Regions from separate parts of the Cellulomonas sp. NPDC057328 genome, predicted to be linked through region 1. Evidence: riboswitches for the same ligand, from Rfam matches in the RefSeq annotation. Region 1 holds a riboswitch; the other holds the start of a gene.
What was found. Region 1 has a riboswitch for S-adenosylmethionine ahead of ACFUMH_RS02540 (methylenetetrahydrofolate reductase). Riboswitches for the same ligand answer to the same signal wherever they lie in the genome.

Region 1 (14,625 bases):
TCGTGGACGCCGTCCTCGACGACCACCTCGCGCACGTCCCGGCCGAGCCCCGGTGCCAGCGCCGCGATCGTCGCGACATCCAGCACCGTGTCCACCGTGTCGAGGTCGTCGCCCTCCGCCAGGTCCGCGCCGGACCGCGCCGAGCGCGCCACCAGCACCGGCACGGCGATGTCGAGCCCGCGCGCCACGCGCCGCTGCCCCGAGCGCACCGCCGCGAGCCACCCCGCGCGCACGGGCACGCCGTCGGGACGCTTGAGCTCGGTGTCGAACTCCCACCGCTCGCGCATCCGCCCGGCGTACCGCGACGGCCCCGACGAGACGACGCGCAGCGGCGCCGACCGTGCCAGCGGCCGCAGCGCCTGGTCCTGCAGCGGCGTCACCCACGACCGCTCCACCGACAGGAACGGGCTGTTCAGCACGACCGCGTCGGCACCGCCGCGCACCCGGTGCGCGTGCGCCCACAGCGCGGCGACGAGCCCGCCGGTCGAGTGGCCGTGCACCACCACGGGCACCCCCGGCCACGCGGTGCGCGCCGCGGCGACGGTGCGCCCCAGGTCCGACGCCTGCTCGCGCAGGTCGCCCTGGTAGTGCGGCACGTCGCCGGGGCGCAGGGACCGGCCGGCGCGGCGGGCGTCGACGGCGAGGAACGCCCACCCCGCGTCGCACAGCGCGGCGGCCAGGTGCGTCTCGAAGTAGTAGTCGTTGTAGCCGTGCAGGTGCACGACGACGCCGCGGGGCGCGGGGGGCTGGTCGGCCGGGCGCACGAGGGTGAGCACGGGTGCGGCACCGCCGGCGCGGACGGCCGGCCACGACGGCCCGGAGTCTGGCCACCAACCCGGCAGCGTGCGGACCTCGTGACCGGCGAGCAGCGGGTCGGGGACCCACCCGGCCGCGTCGTCCGCCGTCCTCGACCGGCCCGCGCCGCCGTCCGTCGCCTCCGTCACGCGTCCATCGTCGCCGGGGCCACGTCGCGCCGCCCGTCGACGCCGAGCCCGCGCGGGAAGCGCACCGGCACGAACAGCAGGAGCCCGAGCAGGAGCACCGCGACGATGCCGAGGATGCCCCAGTACTGCTCGCCGCCGCCGATCAGGATCGCGGTCGAGAACGCCGCCGGCGCGAGGAACGTCGCGACGCGCCCGGTCGTCGCGTACAGGCCGAACACCTCCGTCTCGCGGCCCGGCTCGGCGAGCCGGGCGAGCAGCGCGCGCGACGCCGACTGCGCCGGCCCGACGCACGCGGACAGCACGAGCCCGCCCGCCCAGAACGCCGACGCGCCCACGTCGTGCAGCAGGAAGACGACGGTCCCGGCGACGACGAGCACCACGAGCGACCACGTCACGACGCGCCGCGGGCCGTACCGGTCGTCCAGCCAGCCGGCGGCGACGGTCGCGGCGCCGGCGACGACGTTCGCGGCGATGGCGAACACGATGACGTCGGCGGCCGAGAAGCCGAACGTGCCCGCCGCCAGCACGCCGCCGAACGTGAACACGCCCGCGAGCCCGTCCCGGAACACCGCGCTCGCGACGAGGAACCGCAGCGTCGAGCGCCGGTCCCGCCGCAGCGCGGCGACGTGCCGGCCGACGGTCGCGTAGGCCCCGACGACGCTCACCCGCGCCGGCGCGCCCGGCCGCCGGTGGTCCGGCACCGCGACGAGCACCGGCACGGCGAACACGAGGAACCAGGCACCCGCGACGAGCATCGACACCCGCACGTCGAGGCCGCCCTCCGACGTCACGCCGAACAGGCCGACGTCGGGCTGGATGAAGCCGAAGTAGAGCACGAGCAGCAGCACGATGCCGCCGACGTACCCCGCGCCCCACCCGATGCCGCTGATGCGGCCGATCGTCCGCGGGCCGCTGATCTGCAGCAGCAGCGCGTTGTACGCGACGGACGCGATCTCGGCGGCGATGGTCCCGACGGCCAGCAGCGTCACACCGAGGCGCACCGCGTCGTCCATGCCGCCCTCGGCGGGCTGCACGAACCACAGCGCGAGGATGCTGAGACCGACGACCGCCGACATGGCGCCGAGCAGCGGCCGCCGCCGCCCGCCCGCGTCGGCGAGCGTCCCGAGCGCGGGCGCGGTCAGCGCGACGAGCACGCCGGCGGCGGCGAGGCCCCAGCCGAGCCACTGGCTGTGCAGCGCCGTCGCGGCCGTCTCGTCCGCACCGGGTTCCACGAACGTCGTCCCGGTCAGGTAGACGGTGAAGACGAACGTCGTCACCACCGCGTTGAAGGCGGCCGACCCCCAGTCCCACGCGGCCCACGCGGCCACCTGCCGGCGGACGACGGGTGGCTCGGCGACGGGTGCGCCGGCGGGGACCTCAGCGGTGGGGTGCGCCATGGCGGGAGCGTAGGCCCCGGCGCCCACGGCGGCGTGGCGGCCGGGTGAACGCGGCACGGACGCCTGTCCAGCACCCGACGGCGGCGCGCGCCGCCGGGTGAAGTTCTGCCCGGTTCGTGGCGTTCCGCCCGGTCGCGCGGCCACGATGGCGCCACGACGTCGACGCGGGGGGCGCCATGCGACGGAGCAGGACGACGAGGGCCGCGGTGGTGGCGGCGGTGGCCGCAGCGGCCGCCGTGGGGACGGTCGCACCAGGCGCGGTCGCACCGGCCGCAGCCGCGGCGCCGCCCGCGGCGTGGACGTGCGGGCCGGACGACTGGCTCGACGGGGTCACCGTGCCCGGTGACGTGGTGGTCGAGGGCGACGGCTGCTGGCTCCTCGAGGCGCACGTGCTCGGCGACGTGCGCGTCGCCGACGGCGCGGTCGCCCGCGTGACGGCGACACGGGTCGACGGGGACGTCGTCGTGGGCGCCGGGGCGGAGGCGGACCTCGACGACGTGGTCGTCGCCGGAGGTGTGCAGCTCGACCGTGCCGCCGACGTGCGCATCGTCGGCGAGGTCGGCCGCAGCGTCCGCGGCAAGACGGACCGGGCTCTGCTCAGCGGCACGGTGCGCGGCGCGATCAACATCGCGGTGCCGCAGGCGGTGCGCACGCGCGGGCTCACCCTGTGGCGGGCGGACGTCGGCGGCTGGGTCAACGTGCACGGCGGCGCCACGCACGTCGCCGACGTGACGCTGCGGCGCGGGCTCACGCTGTCGTGGGTGTGGTCGTCGGTCGTGTCCGAGGCGGACGTCGCGGCGGACCTCACGGTGCGGCGCGCGCACCAGCGCGTCGACGTCGGGCACCTGCGCTGGACCGGCGGCGGCTGGGTCGACGGGCCGCCGGCGCGACGGACGACGGTCGGCGGCGACCTGCTCGTGCAGGACAACGCCTCGCGCGTGGTCGTCGGCGCGACGGACGTGGCCGGCGACGTCGACTGCACGGGCGGCGCCGTGACGCCGCGACTGACCGACGTGACCATCGGCGGCGCCCGCACCGGCCGGTGCGCGGGCTGACACGACGACACGGGCCGGCGGAGGACGCCGGCGGACATGACGACGAGCGGGGGCGACGTGGACATGCGTGGACGACGTGCGGTCGGGGTGCTGGGCACCGCGGCGGCGATCCTGGGAGCGGCGGCCGTGCCCGCCGGCGCGTCCGACCCGGGCGTGTTCGTCTGCAACGCCGAGACGTGGCAGGAGTTCCGCACCCGCACGACCTACCCGGGCGACGTCCTCCTCGACGGGTGCGGGCTGTCGGGCGTCCACGTGCAGGGCGACGTGCACGTGACGGCGCCGCCGCCGGAGTTCGGCGGTGACTGGCCCGAGCTGTCGGACGTGCGCGTCGACGGCGACGTGGTCGTCCGCGACGCGATCGTGGAGCTCACCGACGTCACGGTCGGCGGCGACGTGCTGCTGGTGAGCGCCAACGAGGTCGTCCTCACCGGCCGGGTGGACGGGCGCGTGCGCGGGACGACCGGGACGCTCTGGTCGGCGGCGGACGTCGGCGGCATCGACGTGCGGTTCGGGCTGCACGACCGGGGCCGGGACTTCCTGCCGGGCGCGGCGCTGGACGACGAGGACGGCGGGCTGCAGCTGCGGGAGGCGCACGTGCGCGGGGCGGTCACGACCCGCGGCGGCGCGGTGACCCTCGCGGAGACGGTCGTCGACGGGCCGCTCACGTCGTCGTCGCCGACGGGCATGGTGCTGGCCGAGACCGCCGTGGGCGGCGCCGTCACCGTGCGCGACGCGTACGGACGGGTGGTGCTGGGCGGCCTGCGCCGGTCCGACGGCCCCTGGCACTGGATCGACGACGGGCAGCAGCGGCAGAGCAGCTACGGCTCGCTCACGCTCGAGCGCAACCTGGGCCGCGTCGAGGTCGAGCACGCGGACGTCGCGGGCGACCTGGCCTGCGTCGGCAACGCCCTCCCCGTGCTGGTCGACCCGGCGACGACGACGGTGGGCGGTGCGCGCACGGGCCAGTGCACGTGACGCCCGGCCGATGACGACCCGCCGGTGACCCCGTCCGGCGCCGACCCGGCAGGGTCCGGCCGGTCAGGTCACCCGTCGGTGCCGCCCGCGACCAGCTCCACCTCCCCCGCCGGGATCGTGCCGGCCGGGAACCAGACGGTGACGCGCGCGCGTCCCGGCGCGGCGACGGGGGCGACGGTGGCGGTGACGGAGGTGCCGTCGGCGGCGACGCGCACGTCCGCGGCCTCGACACCGCCCACGGTGACGCCCGTCGCGCCGTGCAGCCTGCTGCCCGTGACGGTGATCGTGCCGCCGGACGTCGGCAGCGTGGCGGGCGCGAGGCCCGTGACCGCCGTCCCGGTGCCGTCCGGGACGTACGTGTAGGCACCCGGCAGCACGACGTCCTGGCCGGGCAGGACGACGACGAGGTCGACCGTGGCACCGGGCGGGCCGAGCGGCGCCTCGACGCGCACCGACGAGCCGTCGACGGCCACGTCGAGCACCACCGCGGACGTGCCGCCGAAGGTCACGTCGGTGACGCCGGCCAGGCCCGTGCCCGTCAGGGTCACGTAGGTGCCACCGGCCGCCGGACCCGTGGTGGGCGTGACGCCGCGGACCGCCCCCTCGCCCCCACTCCCGCCGCCGCCGTCGTCGTACGTGTACGCGTCGGCGAGGGTCGCGTCGGAGCCGTCGAGCAGGACGGTGACGTCGACGACGCCCGGCGCGTGCGCGGGCGTGCGCAGCTCCACCGTCGTGCCGTCCGGGTCGGCGCGGTCGACCGCGACGACCGTCCCGCCGACGTCGACGCCCGTCGCCGTCGCGAGGCCCGAGCCGGTGATCGTGACGACGTCGCCGCCGGCCGTGCCGCCGGTCGCGGGGGTGAGCGCGTCGACGCGGGGCGGGACGTACGCGAGGACGCCCGCGTCGAGCTCGCCGTCGGGCAGGACGAGGACGACGGGCGCGCCGCCCTCGCCCTCGACGGCCGGGGCCACGAAGGACACGCGCGTGTCGGTGACGGCGAGGTCGGACACCGGCAGCCCGCCGACCGTCACGTCGAGCACGCCGCCGAGGCCCGCGCCGTCCACGGCGACGGGACCGCCGGACGTCGGGAGGGTGTCGGGCGCGATGCCGTGGACGACGACCCCCGGACCGTCGCCGACGTAGGTGAACGTGGCCGGCGCCGGGTCCCGGCCGGGGAGCGCCACCGTCACGTCGACGGTCCCGGGTTCGCGCGCCGGCGGGACGACCGACAGCGCCGCCGGACCCATCCGGCGCAGGCCCGTGGCGCGGACGCCGTCGAAGCGCACGGCGGAGGCGGTGCCCACCCGCGGACCCGTGAGCAGCACGCGGACGCCGCCGGCAGCCGGCCCCTCGGCGGGGTGCAGCGCCACCGTCGAGGCACCCCCGCGGTCCACGACCGCCGCGCGCGCGACGGCCGCCGGCCCGGCCGGGAGCGCCGCGTCGGCCCTCTCGCCGTACCCCACCACGGCGCCGAGCGCCAGCAGCGCCACGACCACGTGCACCGCGACCGCCCGCCCCGGTCCGCGCCGCGCACGTCCCCCCACCTGCGACATGGAGCCCCCCGCCCCGGGACGCGCCCGGCCGACCGACCGGTGACCCGTCCCTCCCGCATCACACCTCGCGCCACCGCCCCCGCGCGACCCCCCGGGGCGTCCGGATCGTCCCGTTCGGGCGATGTTCACCCGCCCCACCGGTCGACGGTGCGGCGGTCAGCGGCGCCGGCTGTCAGCGGCGCCGGCGGAACAGCAGCCCCGCGACGACGCGCGCGACGACGAGCAGCGCCACCCACCAGGCGACGGCGACGGCCGCCGACGAGCCGACGGGCGCCCCGAGCAGCAGCGCCCGCAGCGCGTCCGCGGTGGGCGTCACGGGGTTGAGCCCCGCGACGGTCGCGAGCACGCCCGGCATGGTGCCGACCGGGACGAACGCGCTCGACAGGTACGGCAGGAAGAGGATGACGAACGTGAAACCGCTGGCCGCCTCGGGCCCGGACGCGACGAGCCCGATCGCCACCGCCACCCAGGTGAGCGCGAGCACGTAGACCACGAGGACGCCCAGCGCGGCGGCCCAGTCCCCGGCGGACGCGGCCGGGTCGAACCCGACGAGCAGCGCGACGGCGACCACGAGCGCGGTGGACACCGCGTTGCGCGCGAGGCTCGCCACGACATGCCCGGTGAGGACCGCCCCGGCCGGCACCGGCATGCTGCGGAAGCGGTCGACGATGCCGTTCGTCATGTCGCTCGCGACGTCCACGGCGGTCGTCGCGGCGCCGTACCCGGCGGTGAGCAGCACGATCGCCGGCACGACGAAGTCGACGTACGCCATGCCGGTGCTGATCGCGCCGCCGAAGACGTAGACGAACATCAGCAGCAGCACGACCGGCAGCAGCACCGCGAGCAGCAGCGTGTCGAGCTGGCGCGTGGAGCGGCGCAGGCTCCGGCCGACCAGCGCGAGCGTGTCGCGCACGGCGTCGCGCACGCCCGGCGGCGGCGGGACGGGGCGCGGGGTGAGGTCGAGGACGGTCATCGGGACTCCTGGTGGGACGGGCGGGACGCGGCGGGCGTGGCCGAGGCCGCGTGCGGGGTGGACGGCGCCGCGCCGGACGCGGCGAGCGCGGGTGAGCGGTCGCCGGCCGGCCGCAGGAGGCCGGCGTCGTGCCCGGTCAGGGCGAGGAAGGCGTCGTCGAGCGTGGGCGTGCGCACCTGCCAGTGCTCGACCGCGAGGCCGCGGTGCTCCACGTCACCGAGGACCCGTCGCACGTCGGCGACCGTGCCGTCGGTGGCCAGCCGCTCGGTGGTGCCGTCCGCGAGCGCGAGCTCGACGTGCGCCGGTCCGACGGCGGCCTTGAGCTGCGCGGCGGTGCCCTCCGCGACGACGACGCCGCGGTCGACGACCGCCACCCGGTGCGCCAGCGCATCGGCCTCCTCCAGGTACTGCGTCGTGAGCAGGACCGTCCCGCCCGCCGTGACGACGGATCGGACCACGTCCCAGAGCGCCGCGCGGCTGCGGGGGTCCAGTCCTGTGGTGGGCTCGTCCAGGACGAGGACCTGGGGTCGGCTCAGCAGGCTGACGGCCAGGTCGAGCCGACGCCGCATGCCACCGGAGTAGGTCCGCACCGTGCGCCGCGCCGCGTCGGTGAGGTCGAAGAGCGCGAGCATCTCGTCGACGCGCGGGCGTGCCTGCTGCCGCGGGAGGTGCGCCAGGCGGGCCGCGAGCCGCAGGTTCTCCTCACCCGTGAGCAGCTCGTCGACGGCGGCGTACTGGCCGGTGAGGCTCAGGGCGGCGCGGACGCGGGCCGGCTCGCGGCGCACGTCGAACCCGGCGACGCGCGCCGTGCCGCCGTCCGGCGCGACGAGCGTCGACAGGATCCGCACCGCCGTCGTCTTCCCCGCGCCGTTGGGCCCCAGCAGGGCGAGGACCTGGCCCCGCCGGGCGGTCAGGTCGACGCCGTCGAGCACGGTCCGGCCGCCGTAGGCCTTGCGCAGGCCGCGGACCTCGATGACGGGCTCGTCCATCGGGCACCTCCTTCTGTGTACGTCGCAAACTGTGTGTGTATGTCATACACACTTGTAGGATCGGGCGTCAATGGACGACCACCTCCCGTCCCCGTCGACGACGGCGGACGAGCAGCGCCGCGACGACGCGCCCGCGGCCGCCGACGCCGCGCGCGAGGCGGCCCGCGCGCGGCGCGACGCCGAGCAGGCGGCGCGGGCGGAGGCCCTCGCGGCACGTCGTGCGGCGCACTCCCCGGACCGCGCCACCGCGCCCGACCTCAGCGACGTCCCGCCGGACGTCGCAGTGCTCTGGCGCACCCCCGCCCCCGCGCGCCGTGGCCCGCGCCCGGGCCTGTCGCTCGCGCAGATCGCCGACGCCGGCATCGCGCTCGCCGACGCGGAGGGCCTCGACGCGGTCTCCATGGCGCGCGTGGCGGAGTCGCTGGGCTTCACGACGATGTCGCTCTACCGGTACGTGACGAGCAAGGACCAGGTCCTCATGCTCATGGCCGACCGCGCCGCCGGGCAGCCGCCGCACGTCGGCCCGGAGGTCGGCGGCTGGCGCGCGCGCACCGAGCTGCTGCTCGAGCTCCAGCGCCCCGTCCTCGCCGCGCACCCGTGGCTCGCACGGACGACGAGCACGCTGTTCGCGGTCGGGCCGAACCGGCTCGCGTGGATGGACGCGATGCTGGCGTGCCTGGAGGACACGCGGCTCTCCGAGGCGGAGAAGCTCCACGTGGTGGGCGTGCTGTCGGCCCACCAGCTCGACTGGGCACGCCTGATCGAGGCCTACGCGGCACGCGAGCGGACGGCCGGCGAGGGCGACGGCGCCGACCCCGACGCGGTCATCGCGCGTTTCGTCGACCCGGTCGCGCACCCCGCGCTCGCGCGCGCGGTGGCGGGCGGCGCGCTCGACCCGGCCGCCGCGCCACCCGGGGCCGAGGGGACGGGGCTCGACTTCGGCACGCGCGTGATCCTCGACGGGATCGCGGAGCTGGTCCGGCAGCGCGCGGAGCAGTGACCCGGACCGTCGTCGACCCGACCCCAGCCCGGGCGCAAGGACGGCAGGCCCACACCGCCCGGCCGGCAGGCGCCGCGATGTCGCCGGTGGCGAGCACACTCGCCGCATGACCGAGACGCCCGCGCCCCCCGACCCCGTCCTGCCGCCGGCAGGCGACGCCCTCCCCCTCGTCGCCGGCCGCTGCTTCGGCGACGGCGACCCGCTCTACGCCGCGTACCACGACGACGAGTGGGGCGTGCCGGTGCACGACGAGCACGCGCTCTTCGAGCGCCTCGCGCTCGAGGCGTTCCAGTCCGGCCTCGCGTGGATCACGATCCTGCGCAAGCGGCCCGCGTTCCGGACCGCGTTCGCGGGGTTCGACCCGGAGGTGGTCGCGCGGTTCGGCGAGGACGACGTCGCGCGCCTGCTCGCGGACGCCGCGATCGTGCGCAACCGCGCCAAGATCGAGGCGACGGTCGCGAACGCCCGCGCGCTGCTCGCGCTGCACGAGGCCGGCCGCACCGTCGACGAGGTCCTCTGGTCGCACGCCCCGGAAGCGCCGCGCGAACGCCCGGCGACGTGGGTCGACGTGCCGGGCCGCACCGCGGAGTCGGCGGCCCTGGCGCGGGAGCTGCGGGGTCTCGGCTTCCGGTTCGTCGGCCCCACCACGGCGTACGCGGCGATGCAGGCGTGCGGCGTCGTCGACGACCACCTCGCCACGTGCCCGGTCGTGTCACGACGCTGACGCACGACCGTGCGGGCGAACCGGTCAGCGCCGGACGGAACGGACGGCGTCCGGGGTCCCGGATGCTCCGCTGGGGTGACACGCGGTCCGGACACCTGTCCAGGACCCGGGAGCGCACTAAGGTGCCGCGCATGGTGGAGCAGCGCGACGGCGACGGACGGCACGACGCCGTGCGTGCCGCCCAGGACGCCTGGGAGTCCTCCGCCGCCCCCGACCCGAGCGTCCTCGCCGCGGTCCAGGACGGCCTGCTGTCCGTGCCGGCGGGGTCTCCGAGCGCGTGGTTCGGCGTGCCGCGCCAGCGCCGGTCCCGCGAGCAGCAGCCGTCGCAGTCGCTGCACCGCCGCGAGCGCTGAGGCGCCGTACCGTCCCGGCGGCACGCCCGGTCGTGACCGCTGCACGGCCCGGATCGCCGCCCGGCCCTCGCCGGTGCGCGTCCTGATCGCTGCACGGGACCGCTCGTCTCACTGACCGGGCGCCTCTGTCCGCCATCCGGGCACGCTCGCTACGCTCACCTCGACCATCCAGAGCGGCCGAGAGACCTGGCTCAGCGACGCCGCAGCAACCCCCCTCCTCGTCGAGGGTGTGGGTGCTTCCGCCAGGAACGATGGAGTGACGATGAGCGTGCTCACCCACGTCGCCGACCCCTCGGACGGCGTCGCGCCGCCCGCGGGCGGCGGCCTGCCCCGTCCCGGACGCCGCGCCGGGACCGGGCGATGACCGCCGTGACCGACACCCGTGCGCCCGCCGCGACGGTCGAGGTGCCGACGCGCCCCGCGCGCCGGCACAGCGCACCGGCCGCCGCGCTGGACCGCCCGACGGTGTCGTTCGAGCTGTTCCCGCCGCGCGACCTCGACGCCGCGCCGCGCCTGTGGGGCACGGTGCGCGAGCTCGAGTCGGCGGAGCCGGACTTCGTGTCGGTCACCTACGGCGCGTCGGGACGCACCCGGCAGACCACGCGTGCGCTCGTCACGCGGCTGCTGCGCGAGACGAGCCTCAACCCGATCGCGCACCTGACCTGCGTCGGGACCTCGCGCGCGGAGGTCGAGGCGATCGTCGAGGAGTTCCTCGACGAGGGCGTGCGCTCGTTCCTGGCGCTGCGCGGCGACCCGCCGGCCGGGCAGGCGGACTGGCAGCCGCACCCGGACGGCGTCGACACGGCCGCCGGGCTGGTCGAGCTGCTGCGCGAGATCGAGCGCCGGCGCTGCGCCGGCAGCCCGGCCCAGGCGGTCCGCGCCCGGGTGCGTCCGCTGTCCGTCGCGGTCGCGGCGTTCCCGCGCGGCAACCACGCGACCGGCGGCACGCGCGAGCAGGACGTGCAGGCGCTGCTCGCCAAGCAGCAGGCGGGCGCGGACTTCGCGATCACGCAGGTCTTCTTCGACGCGGAGGCGTACCTCGGCCTGGTCGCCGAGGCGCGCCGCGCCGGCGTCAGCATCCCGATCGTGCCCGGCATCATCCCGACGACCGACCCGGCGCGACTGCTGCGGGTGCAGGAGCTCACGGGCGTGCCCGTGCCGCCGTCGCTGCTCGACCTGCTCGGCTCCGTCGACGACCCCGTCGAGCGCCACCGGCGCGGCATCCGCGCGAGCGTCGACCTCGTCAACGGCGTGCTCGACGGCGGCGCGCCCGGCGTGCACGTCTACACGTTCAACCGGCACGAGGCGGCGCTCGACCTGCTCGAGGGCGCCGACCTGCGCGGGGGCCGCACCGCACCCGCCACCGCGGCGACCGCCGCACCCACGACGTCCACCGAGCCCGTCGGCGACCCCGCCGCCGTGCCCACCACGACACCCCGAGGTATCCCGTCATGAGCGACACCGTCCCCACGACCGCCGCCCCGGCGTTCCCCGCCGGCTCCGTCCTCGGCTACCCCCGCATCGGACCGCGCCGCGAGCTCAAGAAGGCGCTCGAGGCGTTCTGGGCCGGGCGCACGTCCGCCGACGAGGTCGAGGCCGTCGCCGCCGACCTGCGCCGCCGCACCCGCACGCGCCTCGCCGAGCTCGGCCTCGCGACCGACGCCCCGGCGATCCCGAGCGCGTTCTCGTTCTACGACCACGTGCTCGACGCCGCCGCGCTCGTCGGCGCCGTGCCGGAGCGCTTCGCCGACCTGCAGGACGCGGACGGCCGTCTCGACCTGGCCGGCTACTCCACGGTCGCGCGCGGCCGCGGCGACGACCTGCCGCTCGAGATGACGAAGTGGTTCGACACGAACTACCACTACCTCGTCCCGGAGATCGGCCCGGGCACCACGTTCCGCTACGCGAGCGACCGCCCGGTGACCGAGTTCGCCGAGGGCCTCGCGGACGGCGTGCTCACGCGCCCGGTCGTCGTCGGCCCGGTCACGTTCCTCGCGCTGGCCAAGCCGACCGAGGACGCGCCCGCCGGCTTCCACCCGCTGGACCGCCTCGACGACCTGCTGCCCGTGTACGCGCGCCTGCTCACCGAGCTCGCGGCCGCCGGCGCGACGTGGGTCCAGCTCGACGAGCCCGCGCTCGTGTCGGACTCGATCGGCGTGCCCGCCGAGACGCTGTACGAGGCGACCACCCGTGCCTACCGCGCCCTCGCGACCGAGCTCGCGCGCCCCGAGCGCCCCGCGATCCTGGTGGCCGCGCCCTACGGCGACCTCGGCCCGGCGCTGCCGGTGCTCGCGGCGACCGACGTGGACGGCGTCGTGCTCGACCTCGTGCGCGGCGAGGCGCCGACCGTCGTCGCCCCCGGCCTGTCGACGAAGGTCGTCGTCGGCGGCGTCGTCGACGGCCACAACATCTGGCGCGCCGACCTCGACGCGAAGCTCGCCGTGCTCGAGCAGCTGGAGACGCTCGCCGCGCGCGCCGTCACGGTGGGCACGTCGACGTCCCTCTTCCACGTCCCGCACACCGTCGAGGACGAGCCGGCGCTCGACCGCACGCTCGCGTCGTGGCTCGCGTTCGCCGACGAGAAGGTGCGCGAGGTCGCCGTGCTCGCGGAGGGCCTCACGGAGGGCCGCGAGGCCGTGCACGAGCAGCTGCTCGCGGCGTCCGACGCCGTGCGCAGCCGCGCCGCGGCCCCCGGCGTCGTCCGGCCCGAGGTGCGCGAGCGCGCGGCCGGGCTCACCGACGAGCAGTTCCGCCGCGGCCCGTTCGCCGAGCGCAAGACCGCGCAGGCGGAGCGCCTGCAGCTCCCCGCGCTGCCGACCACGACGATCGGCTCGTTCCCGCAGACGCCGGAGATCCGCAAGGCCCGGGCCGCGTTCGGGAAGGGCGAGCTCACCGCGGAGCAGTACGAGGACGAGATGAAGGCGGAGATCCGCCGCGTCGTCGAGCTGCAGGAGCAGATCGGCCTCGACGTGCTCGTGCACGGCGAGCCGGAGCGCAACGACATGGTCCAGTACTTCGCGGAGAACCTCGACGGGTTCGCCGTCACCCAGAACGGCTGGGTCCAGTCGTACGGCTCCCGCTGCACGCGCCCGTCCATCCTCTGGGGCGACGTGTCGCGCCCCGCACCCATCACGGTCGGCTGGTCCACGTACACGCAGTCGCTGACCGAGAAGCCGGTCAAGGGCATGCTCACGGGCCCGGTGACGATCCTCGCGTGGTCGTTCGTCCGCGACGACCAGCCGCTGGGCGACACCGCGAACCAGGTCGCCCTCGCCCTGCGCGACGAGATCGCCGACCTCGAGGCCGCGGGCATCGGCATCGTCCAGGTCGACGAGCCCGCGCTGCGCGAGCTGCTCCCGCTGCGCGAGAAGGACCACGCCGCGTACCTCGACTGGTCGGTGCGCTCGTTCCGCCTGGCGACGGCCGGCGTGCGCCCCGAGACCCAGATCCACACGCACCTGTGCTACTCGGAGTTCGGCGAGATCATGGACGCCATCGACGGCCTCGACGCCGACGTGACGAGCATCGAGGCGGCCCGCTCGAAGATGGAGATCCTCGGCGACATCGCCGCCGCGGGCTACCCGCGCGCCGTCGGCCCGGGTGTCTACGACATCCACTCGCCGCGCGTGCCGGGCGAGGCCGAGGTGACGGAGCTGCTCACGGCGGCGGTCCGGACCATCGACGTCGACCAGCTCTGGGTGAACCCCGACTGCGGCCTCAAGACCCGCCGCTACGAGGAGGTCACCCCCTCGCTCGAGCACCTCGTCGCCGCGACCCGCACGGTCCGCGCGACGCTCTGACGGACCGGGCCGGCGTCCGCTCGCGCCGGCCCGCACCGCCCGCGGCGCGCCCACCGCCGCGGACCACGACGGCGCCCGTCCCTCGCACGAGGGGCGAGCGCCGTCGTCCCGGGGCGCGGTGGACGCCGTCACGCCGGCACGACCACCTCGCTGCCGTCCACCACGGCCGTCGCGGCTACCTCGTACGCCCGCGGTGTGAGCGCCAGGTACGTCAGCCCGCGCTCGCTCGCGCGGTGCTCGACGACGTCGTACCCGCGCGGCACGGCGTCGGTGCCGAACAGGCGCCGCCCGTGCCCCACGGTCACGGGCGCGATCAGCAGCCGGTACTCGTCCACGAGCCCCGCCTCGTGCAGGGACGCCGCCAGCCGGGCGCACCCGTGCACCTGCAGCTCGCCGCCCTCACGCGCCTTCAGCGCGGTCACGGCCTCGACCAGGTCGCCCTCGACCCGCCGGGAGCCGGTCCACTCCTCGCCGCCCAGCTCGGTGGACGTGACGACGTGCTTCGGCAGCGTGTTGAGCGCCACCGACGCCGGGTCGCCGTCGGTCACCTGCGGCCAGTACGCGCGCATCAGCTCGAAGGTCGTGCGCCCGAACAGCAGCTCGGTCGTCCGCGCGAACCACCCGCCGACCACCTCGCCGAACACCGGGTCGTCGGCGAACGGGATGACCCAGCCCCCGGCGGTGAACCCGTCGCTCGTGTCCTCGTCGGGTGCTCCCGGCCCCTGCACCACGCCGTCGAGCGTCATGAACTCGTGCACCGTCAGCCGCATCGCGCGCCTCCCGTCGTCGTCCTCGTGCCCCTACCGACCCCCGGCACGGGTCGTACTCATCGGGGCCGGCGTCCCCGGGGCCGCAGGGCCCG
Region 2 (14,625 bases), on a different contig from region 1:
TTGCCGGCGCCGTTGGGCCCGAGCAGGGCCACGACGCCACCGTCGACGTCGAACGAGACGTCGTCGAGGACCGTGCGCCGGCCGTATGCCATGCGCAGGCCGTCGACGTGGATCGCGGGGTCGGTGACGGGCGGCATGTAGTAGGTCTACTACATGCCGTTGTAGGTCCGCTACCCCTTCCGGTGCGCTGGGTCCGCGCGCGGCCACCCGCTGCTCGACCGCCCAGCGGTGCCCGAACGGGTCGACGAACCAGCCGCGCCGCTCGCCGCCCGCGCTCAGCCCTCCTGCGGGGCGCCGGCGATGTTCACCATCCAGTTGGTGCCGAACCGGTCCGTGAACATGCCGAACCAGTCGCCCCACGGCGCCTGGTCGAGCGGCAGCACGTTCGACCCGCCGGCCGACAGGCCCTCGTACCAGCGCCGCAGCGTGTCGCCGTCCTCGGCGCCGCCGCTCAACGAGATCGCCACCGACGACTCCGAGGGCACCTCCATGTCCGGCGGGGCGTCCGACGCCATGAGCGTCAGGCCGCCCGGGACGTCGAGCTGCCCGTGCATGACGCCGTCGCCCTCCATCCCGCTCTCGCCGTACGTCGAGATGGTCGGCGTGCCGCCGAGCACGGACGCGTAGAACTCGAGGGCCTCCCGCGCCTGGCCGCGGAATCCGAGGTAGGGGTTGAGCACGACGGCCATGGGGTCCTCCGGAGGTCGGCGCGCACCCGGCGTGCGCGCGTACCCGGGCAGACGTCCGACGACGCGCGAAGTCATCGGGGGCGCGGCAGGGTGGTGCACGGATCTCGCAGGACGACGGACCACGACGGACGACCCGGGAGGTGCACGTGGCCACCGACGGCAAGCAGCTGTGGGCGATGGTGCGGCGGTACGGACCGATGGTGGTGGCCGCGTCGGGGCAGGTCACCGCCTACCTCAAGGCGCACCCGGAGGTCGCCGGGCCCGTGCGGCGCCGGGTCGAGACGTGGAGCGACGCGGTGGTCGCCGCGCAGAAGCGACGCTCCCCCGAGGGCAAGGTCGCGGCGACGATCGAGCTGGTGACGCGGCTCGCGGCCGACCGCCACCCGGACGACCCCGTGCAGGCCGAGGCGTGGGACGGCCGCGCCGACCACCTGCGCCAGGCGCTCGACCTGGCGCTCGTGCGCAGCGGGACCGTGCGGCGCGACATGCTCGTGCGGGTGTCCGCCGAGGCGGACGCGCTCGCCGCGGAGGTGTTCGACGCGCTGATCGGCCCGGGCGCCGACGGCGGCCCGGCGGGCGACGCCGTGCCGGGGCGGACGATGCCGCAGGTGCACGGGCGCCGGCTGTCGCTGCCGGCGGGTCCGCTGCGGCGACCGGGGCGGGGACGCGGGGGTGCCGAGCCGCGCTGAGGGCTCGCGGGTGTGCCCGACCGGGGTGTCAGAACCCCGGGATGGGTGCGGTGAACGCGAGCGCGCCCGCGCCGGCGGTCGTCACGACGACGAGCGCGCGCAGCAGCAGGCCGCGCGCCCGGGACGCGGGACGCCGCCCGGCCTCCGGGTGCATGACGGTCGGCGTCGCGACGTCGGCACGCGCGCGGACCGCCCGCCGGCGCGCCGCGCGCGTGGCGGGCTGCAGCGCCGCCGTCGTGAGCATCTGCGGGCTCTGGGTGCCGCCGAGCCGCACGCCGAGGAGCTGCACGAGCCCCGTCACCTCGGCGGGCGTGAGCCGCGGCGGCAGGCCGCGCAGGTGGCCGGGCAGGGCGGTGCGGCCGACGACGGTCGCACCGGCTGCGCTCACGGCCGCGTCGGACCGGTCGCCCAGGCACAGCGCCGCGCGGACGGCGGTGCGGTGCCGCGGCGCGAGCAGCGCCGTGACGGCGGCCGCCGCCTCGGACGCGCGCGCGACCTGGTGCGTGCGCACCTGCTCGCCGACGCGCACCTCGCCGTCGGTCACCACGAGGTCGCCGGCCCACGACTCGGTGTGCACCACGACGACGCCGCCCGGGCCGACCACGAGGTGGTCGATGTTGGCGAGCGGCCGGCCAGGCCAGTGCACGTCGTGCACCGACGTCCACCCCTCCGGCTCCATGCCGCGCAGCGTGGCGGCGACGAGCCGCTCGGCGGGCACCTGCGCGAGCCACGGCTGCTGCTCGACGTGGTGCCGCCGCGTGGGCGGCGGCACGACGGCGGTCGGCCGGTGCGCCTCCGCGCACGTCGAGGCTCCGGTCGTCGCGCGTCCGTGCGTCCCGCGCTCGGCGCCACCCGTGGTCGTCATGCCCATGACCTCTTCATCGGACGAAGGGCTGTCCCTCGTGAGGGTGCCCATCGTCACGCCTCGCTGCAACCGCATACCGGGTACCGGTCCCGCTCGGTGGAGGACGGCACGGCCGGACGGGGCTGTGGTCGGCTCGGCAGCGGGGCTGTGCAGACCCCGCCCTGCGTGTCGGTGCCCGCCCGTAACGTCCGCCCCATGGACGTCATCCTGGTTCCCGGTTTCTGGCTCGACGCGTCGTCGTGGGACGCGGTCACGCCGCCCCTCGTCGCCGCGGGGCACCGCGTGCACCCCGTGACGCCGCCGGGCCTCGAGGACGGCTCGGAGGTCGCCCGGCACGCGTCGCTCGGGCTGCGTGACTGGGTCGACGCCGTCGTCGCGCTCGTCGACGCGGTCGACGCGCCCGTCGTGCTGGTCGGCCACTCGGGCGGCGGCGCGGTCGTGCACGCCGCGGTGGACGCGCGGCCGGACCGCGTGGCGCGGGCCGTCTACGTCGACAGCTGGCCGACCGGGCAGGACAGCGTCATCAACGACGAGCTGCCGGTCGAGGGCGACTCGATCCCGCTGCCGCCGTGGGAGTTCTTCGAGGAGCGGGACCTCGTCGGCCTCGACGACGCGCTGCGCGAGCGGTTCCGCGCCGTCGCCCGGCCCGTGCCCGCGCGCGTCGCGACGGACCCGCAGCAGCTCTCCGGCTCGCCGGCGCGCTACCGCGTGCCGGTCACGGTCGTGACGTGCGAGTTCCCCGCCACCGAGGTGCGGCGCCTGCTCGAGGGCGGCCTGCCGTGGCTCGCCGAGCTCGCCACCGTCGAGGACGTCACCTACGTCGACCTGCCGACCGGGCACTGGCCGCAGCTCTCGCGCCCGGACGACCTGGGCGCGGTGCTGCTGGCGGAGGTGGACCGCACGGCGGCCTGACCCCTCCCGCTCGCGCGCGCCAGCCCGTACCCTCCCCTGGGCGCCGCACGCAGCGGCGACGAGCAGGGGGAGCACCACATGTCGGTCACCACGACGACGTCCGCGCCATGGCGGACGCGTGCCGCCGTGGGCGCGGCGTACGCCGCGCAGGGGTTCGGGTACGCCACGGTCGTGACGTCGCTGCCGGGGCTGAAGGCCCGCACGGGCATCGACGACATGGCGATCTCGTTCGTCCTGCTGCTCGGCTGCCTGCTGGCGGCCGCGGGCTCCGTGACGGCGGAGAAGGTCGCCACGCGCCGGTCCAGCCGCACGGCGCTCGTCGCCGGCCTCCTGACGCAGGCCGTCGGGCTCGCGCTCGTCACGACGGCGACCTCGGTGCCGCCGCTCGTCGGCGCGTTCGCGATCTTCGCAGTCGGGCTCGGCATGGTCGACGCGTCGATCAACATGCAGGGCGTCCTGCTGCAGCGGTTCGCGGGGCGCTCGATCATGTCGACGCTGTTCGCGTGCCTCACGGCCGCGGCGATCCTCGCGGCGCTGGCGCAGGCGGTGCTGGCCAACCTCGGGACCACCACCGGCGCCGTCGTCGCGCTGCTGACGGCGGCCGCCGTGGCGGCGGCGATCGCGCTCGGCATCCGCGGCTCGCTCATCCCGCGGGCCGTCGCGGACGAGGCCGCGGCGGCCGCCGTGGCGGCACGCGCGGCCACGGCGGGTGCGGACGGCACGGGCACCACGGCGCGCACGCCCTTGCCGCGCGCCGGCATCTGGCTGTTCGGCTCGATGGTCGCCGTCGCGTTCGTCGCCGACTCGGCCGTGAGCAGCTGGAGCGCCGTGTACCTGGCGGACGGCCTCGACGCCCCCGCCACCGTCGCGCCGCTCGGCTACGCCGCCTACCAGGGCGCCGTGCTCGTCTCGCGCCTGGCGGGCGACCCGCTCGTGCGGCGCTTCGGCCGCGGCAAGGTCGTCGGCGTCACGGTGCTGCTCGCCGTCGCGGGCCTCGGGCTCGTCGCGCTGGTGCCGTCGACGGGCGCGGCGGTCGTCGGCTTCGCGCTCACCGGCATCGGCGTCGGCGCGCTCGTGCCGCAGGCGTTCTCGGTGGCCGGCGAGCTCGCGCCCGAGCGTCTCGACGAGGTCATCCAGCGGATCAACCTGTTCAACTACGTCGGCGCGCTGCTCGGCGCCGTCGCGCTCGGCCTGCTGTCGGAGGGCCCGGGCCTCGGCCCGGCGTTCCTCATCCCGGCGCTCCTGCTCCTGCCGGCGGTCGCGCTGTCGCCGCGGTTCGGCGGCGCCCCCGCGACCGGCCCGGCCGGCGAGGCCGGTGCGGCGGCGGGGTCCGTCGCACCGCCCAGCACCCCGGCGTCGTCGGCCGCGGACACGCCGCCGACGTCGAGCGACGCGGACTGACGGCCCCCCGCCCGGTGCGCGCACCGGGACCGTGCCGGCGCGGCGGTGATCGGGTGGTCCCCGCCCGTCGCCCTCATGGTCGGCCCCCCGCCGGCCGATAGGAGGGCGAGCAGGGAGGGACGTCCACATGCCCGCAGGGGACTCCGCGGCGAGCGAGGCGCAGCGTCAGCTGCTGCTGGCCACCGCGCACGAGAAGGCAGCCGCCGACGCACGCCGCACGGCCGCGAGCTACGGCCTCGCGTCGGCCACCGAGCAGCGCACGGCGCGCGCACTGGCACCGCTGGCGGCCGCCGGCTACCACCTCCTCGCGGACCGGCAGTGGCCGGGCAGCCGCCGCGCGCAGGTGGACATGGTCGTCATCGGGCCGGGCGGCGTGTTCGTCGTCGACACCAAGGCGTGGGCCGACGTGTCGATCGTCGGCGACCGCATCCACCGCGGCGACGCCGACGTCACGGACGACCTCATGGCCCTCGCGGACCTCGCGTACCGCACCGAGGGCGAGCTCGCCGAGGTCGGCCTCGCCCCCGGCGAGGTGCACGCCGTCGCGGTGCTGGCCGGGCGCGCGGGCGTCGACGAGCGCGTCGGGCCCGTGCGCGTCGTCGGCGAGCGGGACGCGCTGCAGCTGATCGCCCGGCACGGGCACCGCCTGACGCCGGTGCAGGTCGACGCCGTGCTGACGCGCGCGCTCGCCTGGTTCCGGCAGGTCGGCGCGCCGGCGCCGGTCAGCACGACGCTGCCCGAGCCGGTGCTTCCCGCGACGCCGCTCGACGCACCGCTCACGGCCCTGGACGCGCCGCTCACCGCCCTCGACGCACCTCTCACCGCGCTCGACGCGCCGCTCACGGCTCTCGACGTGCCCCGGACCGCGCTGGATGCACCCCTCACGGCGCTCGACGCACCGCTCGGTCCCGACGGGCGCTTCCTCGACGTGCCGGCTCCGGCCGCGGTCGTCCCGGCGCCGCGCACGGCACCCGAGGCCGCGCCGGCCGACTCCCCACCGGCCGACGTCACACCGGTTGCCTCCGTCCCGGCCGGCCCGCCCGTCCCCGACGACCCGTCGACGTTCACCGTCGAGCCCCTGCTCGACGAGGCGACGGTCCAGGCCGCCCTCCTCGAGGGACTCATGGCCGCGCCCGTCGAGGAGTGGATGGCGTTCCTGCACCCCGCGCAGGCGCGCATCGTGCGGCGTTCGTTCAACGGCCCGTCGCGCATCCGCGGCGCCGCGGGCACCGGCAAGACGGTCGTCGGGCTGCACCGCGCCGCGTACCTGGCGCGCACGCGCGCCGGCCGGGTGCTCGTCACGACCTACATCCGCACGCTGCCGGACGTGCTGCGCCAGTCGCTGACGCGGCTCGCGCCGGACGTCGTCGACCGCGTCGAGTTCGCGGGCGTGCACGAGACCGCCAAGCGGATCCTCGACGAGCGCGGCGTGCCGTGCCGGATCGACGGCAAGCAGATCGCCTCGGCCTGGACGACGGCCTGGGGACGCGTCGCGGGCGGCAGCATCATCGACACCGACCGCCACGAGCAGGACTACTGGCACGACGAGGTCATCCACGTCATCAAGGGCCGCGGCCTGACCCGGTGGGAGCAGTACGCGGACCTGCCGCGGCTCGGCCGCCGGCACCGGCTCGGGCCGCAGCAGCGACGCGTCGTGTGGGACCTGTACCAGGCGTACGACGCCGAGCTGCGCGTGCGGGGGGTGCACGACTTCGCCGACCAGATCGCGCTCGCCGAGGCCGAGCTGCGCCGGCAGCCGCCCGCCGAGCCGTACACCGCCGTCGTCGTCGACGAGGCGCAGGACCTCTCGTGCGTGATGATCCGCATGCTGCACGCCCTCGTCGGCGACGCGCCCGACGGGCTCACGCTCGTCGGCGACGGCCAGCAGACGATCTACCCCGGCGGCTTCACGCTCGCCGAGGCGGGCGTGTCCGTGGCCGGCCGCGGCACCGTCCTCGACGTCAACTACCGCAACACGGCGGAGATCCTGCAGTTCGCGTCGATGCTGGTCGCCGACGACGAGTTCGCCGACATCGAGGGCGTCACCGCCCGCGGCGACCGCCCGACGCAGGTGCCCCGTCGCGGCCCGAAGCCCGTCTACGTCCGGTGCTCGAACCCCGCCGACCGGTCCCGCCGCATGGTCGCGCGCGTCCAGGAGGCCGTGCGGCAGGTCGGCACCGGGTACGGCGACGTCGGCGTGCTGTCCCTGTCGCGCCGCGGCGTCGACGAGGCCACCGAGGCGCTGAAGGCCGCCGGCATCCCCGTCGTGAACCTCGAGCGCTACGACGGCGTGCCCGTCGACGCGGTCAAGGTCGGCACGATCAAGCGCGCGAAGGGCCTGGAGTTCAAGCACGTGCTGGTCGTCGACGTGCGGGCGTCGTGGTTCACGCAGAAGCCCGAGCAGCTCGACGAGGTGGAGCGCGAGCGGCGCGAGTACCGCCTCCGGGAGATGTACGTCGCCATGACCCGCGCCCGCGACGGCCTGTGGGTGGCGTCGGTCTGACGGTGGCATCAGCCTGACTCTGGCGTCGGCCTGGCGGGCGCGCCGCGGGCAGCGACTGCGCGTGGAGGATCACGAACACCGGGTGACCACGACGCTGCAGGCCCGGGCACGAGCCGGCGTCACGGCGTGCGGGCCCGTGCTCACTTCGCCGGGCGTGAAGAGTTGTGGACGCGGGGTGACCACAACGCTTCACGCCGGGGCGCGATCCGGCGGGTCAGCGGCAGTCGTCGGGGGTGGGGACGGCGGTGCAGAGCTCGGCGACGAGCTTGCTGGTGCGCTCGACGACCTCGAACGGGGTGCTGGTGGCGGTGGTCTGGGCGGTGCCGTCGACGTCCCGCCAGACCGGTGAGCCGGCGACCTGGTAGCGCCCGGACCACTCGGTGGTCAACGTGATCGTGCGGGTGCCGAGGGCGCGGTAGACGTGGAACGTCTCGAACGCCGGGTACGGGGCGCCGGGGTCGGTGGTGACCAGCGGACGGCCGCCGTCGCCGAAGTCGTACGTGAACCGGATCGGCGTCGCCTCGACGGTCACCTGGTAGCCGAGCAGGTCGGTCGTCAGCGTCACCGGGGTTGGATCGGTGTAGACGATCGTCTCCTTGTTGACCAGCACCCAGTCAGCGGCAGGTTGCACGTTGAGCACCGGGGCGGGGATGGGCAGGCGTCGGAAGTCGTCTGCGGAGAGCGTCGGCAGGGCGTCTGCACCACAGCCCCCCTGATCGACCAGCACCCAAGGACCGAACGGGTCTGCTGCAGACGCTCGCTGTCGCATCCAAAGCGGAAGCAGAACGGTGTCCGTACCGCAGTCGCGTTGACCAGCGACATCCTCCCCGCTGGGGCAGGCGATGTCCGCGAGCATCACCCACTGCCCTGCCGCGTCCCGGCACATCAGCTCGCGCCGGTACTGACGCAGCTCGGCCTCAGGCCCGGTCGCCACCTCGTGCAGACGTCGAGCGCGTTCGCCTTCACGGACGTTGACGATTGCGGCGGTCCGACTCGAGTCGATCGACGCGTTGGACTCGAGCTCTGCGCCGTAGGCGGCGGGCGCCGACCACATGAGGGCAGCCACTGCGCAGACCCACGCTGTGGCGGCAAGCGTTCTACGAGACACGAGCGACATCCACCTCAGCGACCCGCCAGCCGTCCTTCCAGGAGAGCGCGAACGTCATCTCGAAGCGACCGCCCTCGTCCGACGATACGACCGTTCCGTCCGGCGCGAGCTCACGACTGGGCGTCTGGTCGACGACGACGAGAGCTGAGTACGACTCTCCTGCAACGATCTCTGCGGCGCTCTGGCTCACGACGGTCACCGTCGACTCGTCGTCGCGGTGCCCCGTCTCCTGCAACCGCGTGACGTTCGAGCGGACATTCGTGCAGAAGCCGCAGGCGGGGTCGGACATCGAGTCCCACTCGCTCAGATCACCACTGGCGTACGCGTACGGGTAGAGCTGCAGGAAGTACGACGCCGCCGCTGCCGCGCCGTCCGCGCTCGGTGTCGCCATCGCGTCCGGCCGCGCCGGCGGGACGCTCACGTCCGGCGCCGGGCTCGCGGTTGGGGTGGCGCTCGGTGCGTCCGCCGATGCCGACGGCGAGTGCGTGCCCGTCGGCCCCGTCGGCGTCGCGTCCCCCGTGCACCCCGCCGTCATGAGCCCCACGAGCACCGTCGCGGCCACCGCCGCCCCCCGCCCACGCCATCGCATGCCCGGAAAGTACCGGTTCCCGCCTTTGTCGACGCCAACGGCGCCCACCCTGTGGATGGAGGGCGCGTCGGAGCGGTGTCGGTGCGTCCCGCTACAGTCGCCACCGATCACGAAGCTCGGCCTCAAGCCCTCCGGCCGGCCGACTGGCAACCGCGCGGAGCGCACGGTGCCCCCGGAGGAAGATCCGCCCGCGCCGCCCGGTGCGGGAAGACGCTCGAGCCTCCCAGGAGGACACATGGCTGCACCGTTCGACATCGACGCACCGCTGGGCACGCCACGTCTCGGCTGCGTCGCCGAGGAGCGGGGGCACGTGCCGGCGTCATCGCGTGTGCGCGTCGCGGTCTCGGCGGCGGGTGAGACGTACCGCGTCACGGGCGTCGAGCGCGACGCCGCCGGCGACGGTCCGAACCGCGCCGACAGCACCGACAGCAGCGTGATCACCACCGACAGCACCACGAGCACCGCCGACGCCGACGACGCCGGCAGCACCGGCAGCACCGGCAGCACGAGCCCCACCTCCCTCACCGGTCGCGCCGGCGTCGTCCTCGCAACCCGCCACGACGGCGCCCCGGCGCACTGGTGGGTGCACGACACGGCGCCGTTCGAGGAGCACGCGCGCAGCGCCGACCCGACGGTCCGCCTGCACGACGGCGGCGTCGTGCGCGTGGGCGCGCGGTACCGGAGCGTCGCCACGGACGGCGCCGCGACGCCGTGCGTGGAGGGCGTGGTCCGGCCGACGGGTGCCCGGTACGCGTTCCTCGAGCGGACGCTGCCGCTCGACCCGACGCTCGTGGCGGTGCGGCCGCACACCGCGTCGCTGTACCGGCTCGACCCGCCGATGCGGACGCGCGGCGGCCCGGTCGAGCACGTCGTCGTGCTCGCGCAGCACGGCGAGGGCGGCGGCTGGACGCAGATCTTCGGGGCCGACCCGGACGCGCGGATGCGCGCGGGCGACCTGCCCGGCTCGTACGAGGGCGGCACCGACCACGTCGAGGCGCTGCAGCGCGCGGGCTACGAGGTCGTCCTCCCGCCGCTCTGACGGGACCCGTGCAGCGTCCGTCACGCGGCACACCGTGCAGCGTTCGTCACGCCAGGCGCGACGAACGCTGCACACCCCCCGAGGCCCCGCCTCATCCCAACGGCCCGAGCACCTCCCGCGGCGACTGGTCCGTCCCCAGCCGTGACAGCGGCTCCAGCAGGCGCTTCTCCTCGTACCGGAAGTGCGTCTCCATGATCGCCTCGATGCCGTCGAGGTGACGGTGCAGGTCGTCGCCGCCCGCCCCCGCGTCCACGGCGCGCTGCAGCGAGCCGAGCAGCTGCGACAGGACGCTGTGGTCCCGCGTCAGCTGCGACACGACCTCGGCGAGCGACGGGTCGCGCGCGACGAGCTCGGGGAACATCACCGCGTCCTCGCCGCGGTGGTGCCCGTCGAGGGCCGCGCAGAAGCCGGTGCAGAAGAGGCGGAGGTCGGCGGCGAGCCGGGGGGACGTCGGCTCGGCGGCCGCGTCGTCGATCGCGTCGCGCGCGATCTGCAGGCTGTCACGGAGGCGGGCGTGGACGTCGCGGAGCTGACGGTCCCACGCGACGATGCGTGCGGAAGGGTCGGTAGGCATGTGCCCCCGACGCTAGGCCCTCGGCAGCGGGCCCCGGAAGCCCCTCAGCCCGCGAGCGCCGCCTTGAGGAACGCCACGTCCTCGGCCTGCCGCTCCCCCGGCGTCTCGACGACCACGTCGCACCCGGCCTCCCGCACGACGTGCGCGATGAGCTCCGCGGGGATCGTCCCGGTGGCGAAGTTGGCGTGCCGGTCGCGGCTCGACCCGTGCTCGTCGCGGGAGCTGTTGGCGTGCACGAGGTCGATGCGGCCGGTGATCGCGGTGAGGCGCTCGACGATCGTCTCGAGGTCCTCGCCGGCGGCCCACGCGTGGCAGGTGTCGAGGCAGACGCCGACCTCGTACTCGCCGATCGCGTCCCACAGCATCGCCCAGCGGTCGAGGGTGCGCGCGCAGGCGTTCTCGCCGCCGGCGGTGTTCTCGACGAGCACGCGCAGGGGGTACTCGGCGCGCGCGAACGTCTTGCGCCAGTTGTCGATGCCGACGGCGATGTCGTCGCCCTCGCCGACGTGGCCGCCGTGCACGATCAGCCCGCGGGCGCCCAGGTCGGCGGCCGCGGCGGCGTGCTGGGCGATCATGTTGCGGCTCGGGATGCGGATCCGGTTGTTCGTCGACGCGACGTTGACCAGGTACGGCGCGTGCGCGTAGATCCCGAGGCCCGAGTCGATGAGCGCGTCGGCGTCCGGCCGCCGCACGGGCTTCTTCCAGCCCTGCGGGTCGGCCAGGAAGATCTGCACGGCCTGCGCGTCGACCTCCGTCGCGGCCGCCACCGGGTCGTCGCCACGCACGTGCGCGCCGATCAGCACCACGTCGGTCCCCTTCCCTCGAGTCCGCGCCACGCTAGCCCGTCCCGCTGACATCACCCACCGGACGTGTTATCGCGACGCGGCGCGATCGTCGCCGCGCGAGACCCTTACTTACACGTCGGTAAGTGTGGTTTGCTCCGAAGCGTCCGATGCCGGAACTCGACGGAGAGGCACACGCATGGACCACCCCCGCACGCCCGCGACGAGGTCACGACGACGTCGTCGCGCCACCCTGCTCGCGGTCGCGGCCCTCACGGCCGCCGCCACCACCCTCGCCCCCGCGGCCACCGCCGGCCCGCCCCGCGGCCCCGCCGCGCCGACCGCCCCCGACCTCGGCCCGAACGTCGTCGTCTTCGACCCGTCGATGCCCGTCGCCGACATCCAGGCCCGCGTGGACCAGATCCACGCGCAGCAGGTCGACGCCGAGATGGGCACGGCCCGGTACAGCCTGCTCTTTCTGCCCGGCGAGTACGGCACCACCGAGCAGCCGCTGCAGATGAAGGTCGGCTACTACACCGAGGTCGCCGGCCTCGGCGCCTCCCCGACCGACGTCACGGTCCACGGCAAGATCGAGACGTACAACCGCTGCCTGTCCCCCGACCCCGAGAACCCCAACTGCATCGCGCTGGTCAACTTCTGGCGCACGCTGTCGAACCTCACGATCGACATCAACGGCACGGGGCAGGACGACTGCCGCCGCACCGCCAACTTCTGGGCGGTCTCGCAGGCCGTCTCGCTGCGCCGGGTCAACGTCCTCGCCGACGAGGGCGACCCCGGCTTCTCGCTCATGGACTACTGCACGGCCGGCCCGCAGTTCGCCAGCGGCGGCTTCATCGCGGACTCCCGGTTCGGGGACGTGACGAACGGGTCGCAGCAGCAGTGGCTGACGCGCAACAGCGAGGTCCGCAGCTGGTCGAACGCCGTGTGGAACCAGGTGTTCGCGGGCGTCGAGGGCGCGCCGGACGACGCGACGTTCCCCGACCCGCCCTACACGACGCTCGACCAGAACCCGCTGAGCCGCGAGAAGCCGTACCTCTACGTCGACGAGCGCGGCCGCTGGCACGTCCGCGTGCCGGAGGCGCGCGAGGGCACCCGCGGCATCACGTGGGCCGACGGCATGACGCCGGGCCGGTCGGTCCCGCTGCGCGACTTCCACGTCGCCAAGCCGGGCGACAAGGTCCAGACGATCAACAGCCAGCTCGCGCGCGGCAAGCACCTGCTGCTCACGCCTGGCGTGTACGACGTCGCGCGCAGCATCGAGGTCAAGCGTGCCGGCACGGTCGTGCTCGGCATGGGCCACGCGACGCTGACGTCGGTCGACGGGGCGGTGCCGCTGCGCGTCGCGGACGTCCGGGGCGCGATCATCGCGGGCGTGACGATCGACGCGGGCCCGCAGGAGTCGCCGGTGCTGCTGCAGGTGGGCAAGGCGCCGCGCGGCGGCGGTCACGGGCCGTCCGGGCAGGAGGCGGACCACCGCGGGCGCGGCCACGACAAGGGCCGCGGCCTCGACCCGATCACGCTGAGCGACGTCTACTTCCGCGTCGGCGGCCCGCACCGCGGCTCCACGGACGTGGCGCTGCGGATCGACGCCGACGACGTCCTCGTCGACCACACGTGGGTGTGGCGCGCCGACCACGGCGTCGAGGGCTTCACGGAGGGCGTCAACGGCGACACCGAGCGGTGGCGCACGAACATCGGCCGCACGGGCGTGGTCGTCACGGGCGACGACGTCACGGCGACCGGCCTGTTCGTCGAGCACTTCCAGCGGCACAACACCGTGTGGGAGGGCGAGCGCGGACGCGTCGTGCTCTACCAGAACGAGCTCCCGTACGACCCGCCCACGCAGGCGGACTGGACGGAGCCCGACGGCACGCTCGGCTGGGCCGGCTACAAGGTCGGCGACAAGGTGCGCGAGCACCAGCTGTGGGGCGGCGGCGTCTACGTGTTCAACCAGAACAACCCGTCGATCATCACGGAGAACGGGTTCGAGGTGCCCCAGCGGCCGGGCGTGCGGCTCACGCACGTCATGACCGTCAACCTCAGCGCCGGGACGATCCGGCACGTCGTGAACGGCGTCGGCGGGCAGGTGGACAACTCGAACACCGGCACGCCGTCGTTCATCACGCAGTACCCGTGACGGGCGGGTCGGTGGCCGACGTGACCGGCCGCCGACCACCCCGTCGCGACACGGAGGGCCGTTGGTGGACGCCACCTGCGGCCCTCCGCCGTCGTCCTCTAGGGTGACGCCGTCGCTCGAGGACGAGGGCGTGCGCCGGAGGGGCAGACGGCGCGCCACCGACTCGTCACACGCGGGTCACCGCGCTCGCCCTCCCCCGAAACACGGCCACGCCACCCTTCGTCTGCGAACCCCGCGACACCCGCGCCCGTAGCAACAGAGTGGATGGCACCGTGCTGAAGAAGTCCCGCGCCGCCAAGTCCGGCACCTGCACCCTGACCTTCGCCCTGCCGACGCCGAGCCTCGACGGGCCGGTGAGCGTGGTCGGCACGTTCAACGACTGGGTGCCCGGCACCCACGTGCTCCGCAAGCGGTCGAACGGCATGTCGAGCGCGTCCGTGACCGTGCCGCTGGGGACCACCCTGACGTTCCGGTACCTCGGGGACGGCGGCAAGTGGTTCGACGACATCGACGCGGACCGCGTGACCGTGGACGGGTCGGTCGTCACGGTCTGACGACCGGCCAGGCCCGGCGAACCGGGCCTGTGGACGACGGCGATCTGCCCCTTTCGTCCCGGTAGCGTCGCGGCCCTGCGCTCGAGAGGCGGGCGCAGGACCGCTGACGTCAGGGGGCTGCGCTGTGTCTTCCCATGCCGTGTCGAGCGCCGGGAAGCTGGTCGTCGACACCGACCTGCTCCAGGCCGCCGGGGCGCGTCTCGCCGACCTCGCGCAGACGTTCTCCGCCGCGAACGTCACGGCGCGCGACCTGCGGGCGGACGTCGGGCACGACGGGCTCGCGGACGTGCTCGGCGAGTTCGCGATCGGGTGGGACGACATCCGGGTGGGCGTCGTCGCGGACGTCGGCGCGCTCGCCGAGGCGTGCACGCGGGTCGGGACGACGTTCGCCGAGCTCGACATGGTCTTCGCGGCCCAGCTGCGGGGTACCGCGTGAGCCGCCCGTTCACCTGGTACCCGCTGCACCACGCCGACCCGGTGCCCGGCGACCCCGCCGCGGTGCGCGCGGCCGGCCACGAGCACGAGCGCGTCGCGGCGCAGATCGCCACCGCCGCCGACGAGCTGCGGGCGATCGCGGGCGGCATCACCGTGACGTCCCAGGCCGTCGACGAGGTCGCGACACGGGCCGGCGCGCTCGCCGACACGATCGAGCGCGCGCACGCCCGGTACGCCGCCGCGGGACGCGCGCTCGTCGCGTACGCCGACGGGCTGGAGCGCGCGCAGGCGCTGTCGCTGCAGGCCCACGACCAGGCGACGGCCGCG

Region 2: linked by a shared signal. The riboswitch ahead of ACFUMH_RS01005 (hypothetical protein) and the one ahead of ACFUMH_RS02540 (methylenetetrahydrofolate reductase) in region 1 are both predicted to bind S-adenosylmethionine.

Annotation. Positions count from the first base shown of each region.
Region 1 is NZ_JBHUZW010000007.1:12,525-27,149, reverse strand. Features, by position in the region: gene ACFUMH_RS02590 (alpha/beta fold hydrolase) at 1-944, opposite strand, end outside; gene ACFUMH_RS02585 (MFS transporter) at 941-2,341, opposite strand; gene ACFUMH_RS02580 (hypothetical protein) at 2,560-3,396, shown strand; gene ACFUMH_RS02575 (hypothetical protein) at 3,433-4,371, shown strand; gene ACFUMH_RS02570 (IPT/TIG domain-containing protein) at 4,440-5,924, opposite strand; gene ACFUMH_RS02565 (ABC transporter permease) at 6,097-6,897, opposite strand; gene ACFUMH_RS02560 (ATP-binding cassette domain-containing protein) at 6,894-7,886, opposite strand; gene ACFUMH_RS02555 (TetR/AcrR family transcriptional regulator) at 7,957-8,886, shown strand; gene ACFUMH_RS02550 (DNA-3-methyladenine glycosylase I) at 8,993-9,610, shown strand; gene ACFUMH_RS02545 (hypothetical protein) at 9,742-9,963, shown strand; SAM riboswitch class I at 10,125-10,232, shown strand; gene ACFUMH_RS02540 (methylenetetrahydrofolate reductase) at 10,324-11,418, shown strand; gene metE (5-methyltetrahydropteroyltriglutamate--homocysteine S-methyltransferase) at 11,415-13,763, shown strand; gene ACFUMH_RS02530 (dihydrofolate reductase family protein) at 13,892-14,533, opposite strand.
Region 2 is NZ_JBHUZW010000002.1:71,715-86,339, forward strand. Features, by position in the region: gene ACFUMH_RS00960 (ABC transporter ATP-binding protein) at 1-137, opposite strand, end outside; gene ACFUMH_RS00965 (VOC family protein) at 276-764, opposite strand; gene ACFUMH_RS00970 (hypothetical protein) at 836-1,378, shown strand; gene ACFUMH_RS00975 (NERD domain-containing protein) at 1,407-2,243, opposite strand; gene ACFUMH_RS00980 (alpha/beta fold hydrolase) at 2,439-3,155, shown strand; gene ACFUMH_RS00985 (MFS transporter) at 3,234-4,556, shown strand; gene ACFUMH_RS00990 (UvrD-helicase domain-containing protein) at 4,684-7,059, shown strand; gene ACFUMH_RS00995 (hypothetical protein) at 7,274-7,690, opposite strand; gene ACFUMH_RS01000 (DUF6318 family protein) at 8,157-8,756, opposite strand; SAM riboswitch class IV at 8,862-8,972, shown strand; gene ACFUMH_RS01005 (hypothetical protein) at 8,992-9,795, shown strand; gene ACFUMH_RS01010 (hemerythrin domain-containing protein) at 9,887-10,369, opposite strand; gene ACFUMH_RS01015 (deoxyribonuclease IV) at 10,414-11,175, opposite strand; gene ACFUMH_RS01020 (glycosyl hydrolase family 28-related protein) at 11,351-13,309, shown strand; gene ACFUMH_RS01025 (isoamylase early set domain-containing protein) at 13,582-13,863, shown strand; gene ACFUMH_RS01030 (hypothetical protein) at 14,003-14,299, shown strand; gene ACFUMH_RS01035 (hypothetical protein) at 14,296-14,625, shown strand, end outside.